Regions from separate parts of the Shewanella sp. SM21 genome, predicted to be linked through region 1. Evidence: predicted binding sites of a transcription regulator. Region 1 holds the regulator's gene; the other holds the start of a gene.
What was found. The regulator LexA, encoded in region 1, represses DNA repair genes until DNA is damaged. The targets are predictions, from matches to a motif close to TACTGTATNNNNATACAGTA.

Region 1 (6,282 bases):
TACTACGATAGGCATAAAACCATGGTCTTTACCGCAGAGTTCGGCGCATTGACCACGATAAATGCCGGGTTTGTCGATGCGAGTCCAGGCCTCATTGATAAATCCAGGGTTGGCATCTTTCTTAATGGCAAAGGCGGGTACCCACCAAGAATGGATGACATCCTCTGAAGTCATCAGAAAGCGGATTTTGCGGTTTATCGGTAGAACGAGCGGTTTATCGACTTCCAATAGATAGTTTTCACCCTTGGTTTCGGTGCCTTCGATTTGTGCTCTGGGTGTTGTCAGTATGCTATAAAAATCAATATCTTGATCGAAATAGCTGTAATGCCATTTCCATTGGGACCCCGTCACTTTTACGGTGAGATCGGCGTTACTGGGATCTTCCATTGCGATTAAAGTTTTTGTCGCTGGAATCGCCATTAAGATCAAAATGATAAATGGCAGAATCGTCCAAGCGATTTCAACTTTAGTGCTTTCGTGAAAGTGGGACGCGACAGCGCCTTTGGATTTTCTGTGGTTGATCATGGCGTAAATCATGACGCCAAAGACCACTAGGCCTATTGCGCAGCAGATATACAAGATGGTCATGTGCAAGTGATAAACCTTGCCACTGATCTCGGTCACGCCAGGGGTCATGTTGAACCGCATGTCTGCGGCGGTCAACGGTGGTGCGAAAAGCACCACGAGTAAACAATACAACAATTGCTTCACAAGACTTCTCCTCTGCCAATTGCGAATAGCAACTACAAAGAAGAGCAACACAGTAAGTCTCAACTCTATGCAAACTCTTCAGTTCCCAAAAAAGCTTTTTTGACTTCAACGTGCGTTGGCGGCTGTTACTTTTAATCAAGTATTGTTACTGCTGGTAATTAGCCACGCTGGCACATACTGCTGAAATAAATCTGTTCTCTATTTTTAGTGGCGCTTCGAGTTCGATAAATACTCGATTCATTGACCACGGAAGGTGATATATCATCACCGACTTAACCAACCATACTTGCTGTTTAAATATTGATCAAGATCACTTATTTATCTAATTATCTGAAAAATTGCCAAAAAAAAGCCTCACATTCATAGGTGAGGCGGCTTTCAAGGTAAAAAATTAAATGAATATTTAGTGTACAGCGCTAAAAAAAGATTGCTGACCGAAGAGATTGCCTTGCTCAATACGTACGTCTGCATGTAAGTGACTGTTTACGTCTTCAAGCACTATGCCCATAGCTCGGGCACTTTTAGCCACGATTTGTAGGCGTCGATTATCCCGCGCATCTAATGATTGAGTCCAAGTAATGACTGCACTGGACGTACCACTTGTCAGGGCTTTTTCCATCGCCCACAGGGTTTCGACTTCATCTTTAGCATGTACCAGCAAAACTCTATCCATACGCACACCTGCACTGGCGAGCATTTGCTTGTAGCCAATACTTGGTGGGTTGATGAGCACTAACCAACGGCCCTGTTGGCTTAACTGAGCGAGTTGTGCACTCAGATGAATTAATTCTTGGCGACCTTGAGTCTTAGTTGGCATACAGGCGATAGGCGCATGGTGCCAGTCATAGTCGGCATCACGGACTTCATCGAGCCACAAGCCCGGATGGCGGGGGGCATTGCCAAGTAGTTTATTCATAGCCAATCTCCATTACGGATCACACCGACGGCGAGTCCTTCAATTGTTAAACTTTGGAAGCCTAAATCCACTTTAATCGGGGAGTAATCTTCATTTTCGGCATGTAGATAGACTACATTACCTTTTTTTTCGAAACGTTTAACAGTGACATCGTCATCGACTCTAGCGACAACCACTTGACCATTTCTAGCTTGTTCTACTTTATGAACTGCCAGCAAATCACCTTCGAGAATACCGATATTTTTCATGCTGTCGCCCTTTACTCGCAGTAAAAAATCGGCGGCGGGATGAAACATGCTTGGGTCGACTTGGTAGTACTGTTCAACATGTTCTTGGGCGAGGATAGGTTCACCCGCGGCCACTTGGCCGATGAGCGGTAAACCTGTTTCAGTCAAATCTTCGATTTCCGCAGGCAGACGAATGCCTCGAGATGTGCCTGGCATGATCTCAATGCAGCCCTTTTTTGCCAACGCTTTAAGATGTTCTTCAGCCGCATTGGCGCTCTTAAAACCTAAACGGGTTGCGATTTCTGCCCGAGTGGGTGGCATGCCAGTATCGGCAATATTTCGTTTAATTAGCTCTAAAATTTCAGCTTGGCGTGGCGTCAAAGGTCTCATGGTGTTTCCTGTTTTTCTATACAGTTACTGTTAGTATATACAGTATTATTTGCAGCGCAAGTATTAACCACTTTTTAGCTATGTTGGAGAGAATTAGCGAATATTGCCCATAGTCTGGTATTCTATCGGGCTAGTAAACGCACTTAATTGCATAAGAATAATGCCTAAACACGACTCTCTTTGGTTGAAATCATTACGTTGGATCCAAAAACACTTAGTGCACACTATTGTGGTGCCTCAGGATCCCTTTGCCGATCTGAATCTGGATGCTTCCAGACCCCTTGTTTATGTGATGAAAACAGAATCCCTCAGTGACATCGCTGCTTTGAGCGAAATAACGGCTAAGTTAGGCTTACCAAGCCCTTATGAGCCTCTAGTGGCTAATGGTGTGACTGCGCCTCGGGTTGTCTGTCTTCAAGGACGTAAGCCACTGTTTGGCGAACGTGCTGGTAATGAGCCTTTCCTCGAATGCTTTATGCGTTTGTTAGCCGTGCATAAGGAACGTCCTGAATTGGATATTCAACTGGTGCCCGTGAGCTTGTATTGGGGTCGCACGCCAGGGAAAGAAGACGACACTATGAAGGCGGCCGTATTTGAGCGGGAAAACCCGACTTGGTTGCGCAAGTGCTTGATGATTCTGTTCTTAGGTCGACATAACTTCGTGCAGTTTTCGAATGCCGTATCCCTGCGTTACATGGCTGACGAACATGGCACCGACATGGGGATTGCCCATAAGTTAGCACGGGTTGCGCGCGTGCATTTCCGTCGTCAACGTAAGGTAATGACAGGGCCTGTGCTGCCAAACCGCCAAGCACTGTTTCATTCGTTACTCAAATCTGAGTCGCTGCGCAAAGCGATTCAAGAAGAAGCCGCCAGTAAAAAGATTTCTGAGACCCAAGCGCGCGAGACGGCTATTGAGTATCTCGATGAAATCGCTGCCGATTACTCAGACAGTTTAGTGCGTATTGCCGAGCGTTTTTTAACTTGGCTGTGGAACAAGCTTTACAGCGGGATCAACATTAAAGGCGCCGAGCAAGTTCGGCAGTTACACCACGATGGCCACGAGATTGTTTATGTGCCTTGCCATCGCAGCCACATGGATTACCTGCTGTTATCGTATATTTTGTATTATCAAGGCATGGTTCCGCCGCACATTGCTGCCGGCATTAACCTCAATTTCTGGCCCGCGGGACCTATGTTCCGTCGCGGTGGTGCCTTCTTTATCCGCCGTAGTTTTAATGGCAATAAGCTGTACACCGCAGTATTTCGTGAGTATTTAGATCAGCTGTTTGCTAAAGGTTATTCGGTGGAATACTTCTCCGAAGGTGGCCGTTCACGTACTGGCCGTCTGTTGGCGCCGAAAACTGGCATGATCGCCATGACGATGAACAGTGTGCTGCGCGGTATCGAGCGTCCAGTCACGCTAGTGCCTGTGTATTTAGGCTATGACCATGTGATGGAAGTGGCGACGTATCATAAAGAGTTAAGTGGTAAGAAAAAGAAAAAAGAATCTGTGTGGCAGGTGTTTGGTGCGATTCGCAAACTTGGTAATTTCGGCCAAGGTTATGTGAACTTTGGCGAGCCGATTACTCTGCAAAACTTCTTAAATGAGCGCGCGCCAAACTGGCGTACTGAGTTGGCCGATGATCCCGAGCAGAAACCAAGTTGGTTAACGCCAGCGGTAAACGTGCTGGCTAATCGGGTGATGACGCGTATCAATGATGCCGCAGCCGCGAGTTCTGTGACTTTGACTAGCTTAGTTTTACTGGCGACAGATCAAAACGCCTTAGAACGTAGTCTGCTGGAGCGTCAGCTTGATTTGTATCTGACCCTACTCAAAAAAGTGCCTTACACTTCTTATACATCTGTTGCCGAAGGTGATGGTAAGCATTTAGTGCAGCAAGGTTTAGAGCTGAACAAGTTTGTTGTTAGTGCCGATCCTTTAGGGGAAATAGTGTCTATTGAAGCGAGTCAGGCTGTGTCTATGACTTACTATCGTAACAATATCATTCACTTATTTATTGTTCCTTCATTAATTGCGAGTTGTTTAACCCATAATGAACAGATCCTGCGCCAGCAAGTGGTTTCAATCGTTGCCGATTTTTATCCACTGCTAAAAGCCGAACTCTTCATGGGAATTAAAGACTTACCAGCCTATGTTGAGCAAGTGCTGGATTTCCTGATTGGGCAAGATTTAGTGGTTGAGACTGATACCTTAACTGTCGTGCCTGAGCACTCAAGCCAATTATTGTTGTTAGCCAGTTCAGTGAGTGAAACTCTGCAACGCTACGCTATTATTTTCAATCTGTTAGCGAACAGACCTAAAATGGAGCGCTCAGAACTTGAGTCTGAGAGCCATTTACTCGCCCAGCGTTTAGGGGCTTTACATGGTATTACCGCGCCTGAGTTCTACGATAAAAAACTCTACGGTACTTTGAGCGTGAAGCTTAAAGAATTGGGATATCTGGCGGATAGTGAAGATAAGTCCAATATCAATCGCATACGAGATCAGGCCAATAGCTTATTACGTCCGTCAGTGAGACAAACGATAGTGGCGAGTGTCACCGCGGAGCACACAGTTTAATGGCAAATCATATGAATGCGGCTAAGCATAAGCCCGCAGGTAAGTCCTTGCTCGGTGGTGCCATGATTATTGCTGGCACGACCGTAGGTGCTGGGATGTTTTCTCTGCCGGTGGTCGGTGCAGGTATGTGGTTTGGCTATTCGATTTTGATGTTATTGGGCATTTGGTTTTGCATGTTGATGTCGGGTTTATTGTTGCTCGAAACCAATTTACATTTCGAACCCGGTGCTAGCTTCGATACCTTAAGCAAGCAAACTCTTGGGCAGTTTTGGCGGATAGTGAACGGCGTTTCTATCGCTTTCGTGTTGTATATTTTGACCTATGCCTATATCAGCGGCGGTGGTTCGATTGTGAATCACAGCTTGCAGGGCATGGGAATTGAGTTACCGCAAAGCGTGGCAGGGCTGGTGTTCGCCATAGTATTAGCGAGCATAGTGTTGATCAGTACTAAAGCCGTGGATCGGATTACCACGATTATGCTCGGCGGTATGATCATTACCTTCTTCCTCGCGATCGGCAATTTATTGATCGAAATTGATGTGACTAAGTTGCTCGAACCCGATGGTAATAACCGTTTTTCACCTTATCTGTGGGCGGCGCTGCCCTTTGGTCTCGCCAGCTTCGGCTACCATGGTAACGTTCCCAGCTTAGTGAAGTATTACGGCAAAGATTCCTCCACCATTATCAAGGCGATTTTCGTCGGCACCTTTATCGCGCTGGTGATTTATGCCTGTTGGTTAGTGGCGACTATGGGTAATATTCCCCGCAGCCAGTTTATCGACATTATTGCCCAAGGCGGCAATATGGGGGTGTTGGTGGGCGCTTTGTCTGAGGTGATGGCGAGTAGCTGGTTAAACAGTATGTTGACCCTGTTTGCTAACTTAGCTGTGGCTTCATCTTTCTTAGGGGTGACCTTAGGTCTGTTCGATTATCTTGCTGATTTGTTTGGTTTTGATGATTCACGCTCTGGCCGAATGAAAACCGCGTTAGTGACCTTTGTGCCGCCAACGATTTTAGGATTACTGTTTCCCGACGGCTTCTTAGTGGCGATTGGCTTTGCGGCATTAGCGGCAACTGTGTGGGCGGTAATCGTCCCGGCGCTGATGGCCTATAAATCGCGGCAGTTGTTCCCCGATAGCACAGGTTTTAGAGTGATAGGCGGTACACCGCTGATTATTCTTGTGGTGTTATTTGGCATAGTCACAGGTGCATGTCATCTGCTCGCGATGGCAAATTTACTGCCGCAATATTCCTAATTTGTTGTGATGATTTAAGCCCTCTATGTGAGGGCTTTTTTGTCTTTAGTGGTTGAGTTTTGTCTTGCAGATCTTTTTAACCTGAATACTGGACAGAAATACAAACTCAGGCTTAACTCGAATGATTGTTAAGACAAAGGAGCCGATAATGAAAATGACTCAGTACGCACAAGGACATGCATGTTGGGTTGAACTTGC
Region 2 (6,282 bases), on a different contig from region 1:
CGTAAAGCCAATGGTTTGGTTAAAGACGTTTTTGAAGTCAAACATATGCAACGCCTACAAGGTAATGCTGGTATTGGCCATGTGCGTTATCCAACTGCGGGCAGTTCAAGCGCATCTGAAGCGCAGCCTTTCTATGTTAACTCGCCATTTGGGATCTCATTAGCCCATAACGGTAACTTAACCAACACAGTCGAATTAGCCGAAGGGCTGATCAAAAAACGTCGCCACGTGAACACCACTTCGGATTCTGAAGTCTTGTTAAACCTGTTGGCCGACGAACTGCAAAAAACCACGAGTTTGACCCTGACGTCGGAAGAAGTGTTCGATGCGGTCGCTAACGTACACCAACAAGCTCGTGGCGCCTACGCGGTTGTTGCCATGATTATTGGTCAAGGCTTAGTCGCGTTCCGTGACCCATTTGGTATTCGTCCTTTGGTATTAGGTAAGCACGAAACTGCCACTGGCACTGAATACATGGTGGCTTCTGAAAGTGTGGCACTTGATGCCGTTGGCTTTGAAGTGATGCGTGATGTAGCACCGGGTGAAGCGATTTATGTTTCAATTGACGGTCAGCTGTATACCCGTCAATGTGCAGCCGAGCCTAGCTATGCACCTTGTATCTTCGAATTCGTCTATTTTGCCCGTCCAGATTCGACGATCGACAAAGTGTCTGTATATGCAAGTCGCGTCAACATGGGCGCTAAGCTTGGCGAGAAGATTAAGAAGGAATGGTACGATCACGATATCGACGTGGTTATTCCTATTCCTGAAACCTCTTGCGATATCGCGCTGGAAATTGCCCGTTGCATGGATTTACCGTACCGCCAAGGTTTTGTGAAAAACCGTTATATTGGCCGTACCTTCATCATGCCTGGTCAACAGGAGCGTAAGAAGTCAGTGCGTCGTAAGTTGAATGCCATTAACACTGAGTTCAAAGGCAAAAATGTCCTGTTGGTGGACGACTCTATCGTTCGCGGTACGACCTCTGAGCAAATCATCGAAATGGCCCGTGAAGCAGGTGCTAAGAAAGTGTACTTTGCCTCTGCCGCACCGGAAATTCGTTTCCCGAACGTGTACGGTATTGACATGCCAACGTCGAATGAGCTTATTGCCCACGGTCGTGATGCCGATGAAATCGCCAAGTTAATTGGTGCTGATGGCATTATTTTCCAAGACTTACCCGATTTAATTGAAGCGGTAAGAATGGAAAATCCTGCGATTAAACGTTTCGAAACGTCTGTATTTGATGGTCACTACATCACGAACGACGTTGACCAAGCGTATTTAGATCACTTGACGCAACTGCGTAATGACGATGCCAAAGCCGATCGAAATAAAGATATCGGCACTAACTTAGAGCTGCATAACGTCTGTCACCCATAAGGATTGTGGGTCATTCAGTATCGTAAAGTTTGTGTCCTTTTTGTTCTAAACGATACAAAAAAGCCAGTGAGAAATCACTGGCTTTTTAATGGCTTATATTTGCTTAACGGAGCATAGTGGTAACGTCTACGTATTTATACGTTGCGCTGTTTCAGTCATTACATTTTCTTCAGCGTGTTTGCGTTCAACCCAGTAATCCGCATTTTTAATCCCCAGTTTTACCGGGTCAAAAAGTGGCTCTATGCCGAGTGCTTGTTGTGATTCATAATCTTTAAGGCAAGTGAATGCGGTTTTCCTTAATAGAATAATGGCAATAATATTGAGCCATGCCATAAGTCCGACACCAATGTCACCCATTCCCCAAGCCATATCAGCCGTTTTAACTGTGCCGTATACGGTTGAGCCAATGATCACGACTTTGAGAACGACCATGAACCAAGGATGATTTACTTTACGGTTAATATAGGCAATGTTGGTCTCAGCAATGTAGTAATAAGCCACTATGGTAGTAAAGGCGAAGAAGAACAGTGCGATAGCCACAAAGATATTGCCAAATCCTGGCATCATACTTTCCATTGCCGTTTGTACATAGCCTGGTCCTGCAGCGACTCCGGCAATGCCGGTATAAAGCGCCGCACCGTCTGGGCCCTGAACATTATACAGTCCTGTAATGAGCAGCATGAAACCTGTTGCAGAGCAAACGAATAAGGTGTCGATATACACAGAAAAAGCTTGAACTAACCCTTGTTTGGCTGGATGGCTTACCGCCGCTGCAGATGAGGCATGTGGCGCTGTACCTTGACCCGCTTCGTTGGAGTAAATACCCCGCTTTACCCCCCACATGATGGCTAAGCCTAAAATGGCACCAAAACCCGCATCAAAGCCAAAGGCACTTTTGATAATTAACCATAAAATACCCGGTAGCTGGCCAATATTTAGCGCTATGATGACACAAGCCACTATGATGTAACCCAGTGCCATAAAGGGGACGACGGCACTGGCAAAGTGAGCGATACGTTTTACACCGCCAAAAATGATAAAACCAAGAAGCATAGCCAGTATGGCTGCAGTCACATTAGGATCTATGTTGAAAGCGGTTTTTAAACTTGAACCAATCGAGTTAGCTTGTACGCCCGGCAGCAGGATCCCGCAGGCAAATATGGTCGCTATTGCAAATACCCATGCATACCATTTCATGCCTAAGCCTTTTTCAATATAAAAAGCAGGCCCACCACGATACTCGCCATTGATTTTTTCTTTATAGACTTGACCTAAGGTAGATTCAACGAAGGCGGAGCTGGCACCGAGAAAGGCAACCATCCACATCCAAAATAAAGCGCCAGGACCACCAAAGGTGATTGCTGTGGCAACCCCTGCAATGTTACCTGTACCGACTCGACCCGCTAATGTCATCGCGAGTGCTTGAAAAGACGACACTCCCGCATCAGTACTCTTACCATCAAACATCAGGCGTATCATTTCTGGCAGATGGCGCAGCTGTAAAAATCGAGTGCGAAGGGAGAAATAGAGCCCTACACCTAGGCAAAGAAAAATAAGTGCAGGGCTCCAAATTACACTATTGATCGCGTTGACAATCTCATTCATAGACTCCGATTCCTTTATTGTGTTGTTTTAGCAGAGTTTTTAGGTTTACGGTTATTCAACAGATGTTGAGTTAGGACATTCACTTTTGATTAAGACATTTTTTGTAAATATCCAAGATACTCAACATAACTATTTTTTAGGGAGCTTCATAGTTAAAGTGTTAAATATTTGAAACCAATGTGTTTTGAAATTGAGTTTTAGCATGGGTAAATAGAGCGGAGGGGCGAGTTAACTCGAAATACGGTAGTGATTTATTATGAATGTCAGTTATCCCATTACCCAAAGTAGCATCCACACGCCGAATAAGCTGCTTAAGCTATGGCGCGTGATTTGATGGCTGAGTAATAGAGATAAACTCACAGCAATAGGAATGACGAGAATGAATCCCCATGCTAACGGCATATCGATGATTTTCATTTGTCCCAGCCAGGTACTGGTGAGCATGCTTATTGCGAGTAACATTAAGCTATGGAATATCAATAACTGATTGAATCTTAATATTAATGCTGGAGTTATTGTCATAGCCTGTCGCGCATTTATTGCAAACTGTCCCATAGTCACTCCTTAGTTATTTAGTGTATCTTATGCCTTGTTGAGAATCATTCGCAATTGAATTTACACTTAAGCTTTTACATTTAAGCTCGGTTTACTACAGAAATTTGCACTCAACTGGCGTTTGGGCTAAATTATACTGTAATTATATCCAGTGCTTGGTGTTTGTATGATTCTCTATATCGCAGAAAAACCTAGCCTAGGGCGGGCCATTGCCGATGTATTGCCTAAACCCCATAAAAAAGGCGATGGATTTATCGAAGCCGCCAATGGCGATTGTGTGTCTTGGTGCGTTGGTCACTTGCTCGAGCAAGCAGAACCTGATGCCTATAATCCCGAATTTAAGTCTTGGAAATTCGAGCATTTGCCAATAGTGCCAGACAAGTGGCAACTAAAACCTAAGGCCGCAACCCGCAGCCAACTCACAGTGCTTAAACGATTAGTCAAACAAGCCAACACGCTGGTTAACGCGGGCGATCCCGACCGTGAAGGGCAGTTACTCGTGGATGAAGTGATTGCCTATCTTGGCGTGACGGGGGACAAGCTACATCAAACCCAGCGTTTACTGATCAGTGACTTAAACCCACAAGCTGTAAAACGGGCTCTAACGCAGCTACGCAGTAATCGCGAGTTTATTCCTTTATCCACATCGGCCTTAGCCCGCAGTCGTGCCGATTGGCTCTATGGCATGAATATGACGCGTGCGTACACCATCCAAGGTAAAAAGGTCGGTTATCAAGGCGTGTTATCCGTCGGCCGAGTACAAACGCCATTGCTTGGGCTAGTGGTGCGCCGTGATGAAGAGATTGCCCACTTTCAATCTAAACCTTTTTATGAAGTACTGGCGCATTTGGCGACCGAGAAGCAAGAAACCTTCAGCGCCAAGTGGCAACCTAGCGAAGCTTGTCAGCCCTATATGGATGAAGAAGGACGAGTGTTAGTGAGAGGGTTAGCGCAAAATGTGGTGAGTCGCATCAGTGATAAACCCGCCTTAGTCACTCAATTAGTGGCTAAGGACAAGAAACAGAATCCACCATTGCCCTACAGCTTATCCGCGTTGCAAATTGATGCGGCGAAACGGTTTGGCATGAGTGCTAAGGATGTGCTCGATACCTGCCAAAGTTTGTATGAACGTCATAAACTCATTACTTACCCACGCTCCGACAGTCGTTATTTACCCGTTGAGCAACATAACCTTGCGCCTTCGGTACTTAAGGCGATAAGTGACGGTGCAGCTGAGTTATTGCAAGGTGCTGATGCACCCGATCCCCGTCTTAAATCTAAAGCATGGGATGATAAAAAAGTGGACGCCCATCACGCAATCGTCCCCACAGAGAAGACAGCTAACTTATCTAGCTTGAGTCAGCGTGAGAGGCAGTTATATCTTCATGTTGCTCGCCAGTACTTAGCACAGTTTTATCCGGCTTATTGTTACAGTGAAACCACAGTGCAAGTGACAATCGAGGGTGGCTTATTTAATACCAAGGCGCGTCAGGATAATTCCCTCGGCTGGAAGCAACTCTTTGCCCGCCAAGAGCCAAATGGCAGTAAGGCGAGTGGCAACAAGTCGACGGAAGAAAGCACAGGTAAGGACGATGAGGAGAATGACGAGTTTATCGGCCAATTACCGCCTTTGAAATTGGGACAGGCTTTGCATTGTACTCGAGGCGAATTGTTGGAGAAAAATACTCAACCACCAAAGGCCTTTAACGATGCCACTTTACTCGGTGCTATGACGGGTATTAGCCGTTATGTGACCGATCCTGAGATCCGTAAAATTCTTAAAGAAACCGATGGATTAGGTACAGAGGCCACCCGTGCAGGTATTATCGAATTGCTGTTCAAACGCGGTTTTTTACAACGCTTAGGTAAATCTATTGTCTCGACAGACGTGGGGAAAGGATTGATTAACAGCTTGCCCGCGAGTGCGACTACGCCGGATATGACAGCGCTTTGGGAAGCGAGTCTGAATGGCATTTGCCATAAAGAAACCTCTTATCAAGCCTTTATGCAGCCACTGCTCGGCACCTTATCCACGCTTATCCAGAATGCAGGCGCACAACTGCCAACCGCGCTTAATGGTTTACAAGGCCAAGGTTATCGTAAAACGGCAAGTAATAAATCCGGTTATCGTAAGTCGTATTCTAAAAAATCAAGTTCAGCGAAAGGTATCGGTACAACAAAAAACGATGGTTCCAACAAATATGGTTCCCAAAAGACCAGTTCCAAAAGTTCGGTAACTCGATCAACCAGTCGTTCAGCTTCTAATAGCCGCAAATATACAACAGCAGTGTAATGACACACTTGTTGCATACATGTCGTTATTGTCTTTTGATGTAATAACGACATTTAATTTATCTAACGGTATTTAACAACCGATAATCACGATATTTCGAGATTGCCTGATCCGTATCTAAAAAACACCTTGATTTTCAGCTTTTCCTCCCGGTGGCATATAACCTGCTTACTATTGATTGTGGAAAATAATATATCAAATAAATCATGTGATTATATGTGGTTTCGCTGAATTTAAAGGTAGATGAAATGAAAAAGACATTGCTCGCTTTGATGATCCCAAGCTTATTGTTAATGGGAACTGCTCAAGCCGTTGAGTTGTATAATGACCAAACTAACAGCGTTAACATGATAGGTTGGTTAGGTTTTGCCGCGTTAAATGATGGTCATGAAACTTCTGTTATAGATAATTTTTCTCGTGTTGGTTTTCGTTTCGACCGTCAAGAG

Region 2: a site for LexA is predicted at 3,678-3,697, ahead of L5L94_RS12420 (DNA topoisomerase III). Genes of this name have one in related genera too.

Annotation. Positions count from the first base shown of each region.
Region 1 is NZ_JAKKRL010000005.1:85,078-91,359, reverse strand. Features, by position in the region: gene coxB (cytochrome c oxidase subunit II) at 1-711, opposite strand, end outside; gene L5L94_RS08070 (cell division inhibitor SulA) at 1,115-1,627, opposite strand; gene lexA (transcriptional repressor LexA) at 1,624-2,244, opposite strand; gene plsB (glycerol-3-phosphate 1-O-acyltransferase PlsB) at 2,405-4,828, shown strand; gene mtr (tryptophan permease) at 4,828-6,084, shown strand; gene L5L94_RS08050 (VOC family protein) at 6,233-6,282, shown strand, end outside.
Region 2 is NZ_JAKKRL010000008.1:105,031-111,312, reverse strand. Features, by position in the region: gene purF (amidophosphoribosyltransferase) at 1-1,383, shown strand, start outside; gene L5L94_RS12430 (alanine/glycine:cation symporter family protein) at 1,510-2,988, opposite strand; gene L5L94_RS12425 (hypothetical protein) at 3,256-3,543, opposite strand; gene L5L94_RS12420 (DNA topoisomerase III) at 3,710-5,836, shown strand; gene L5L94_RS12415 (porin) at 6,085-6,282, shown strand, end outside.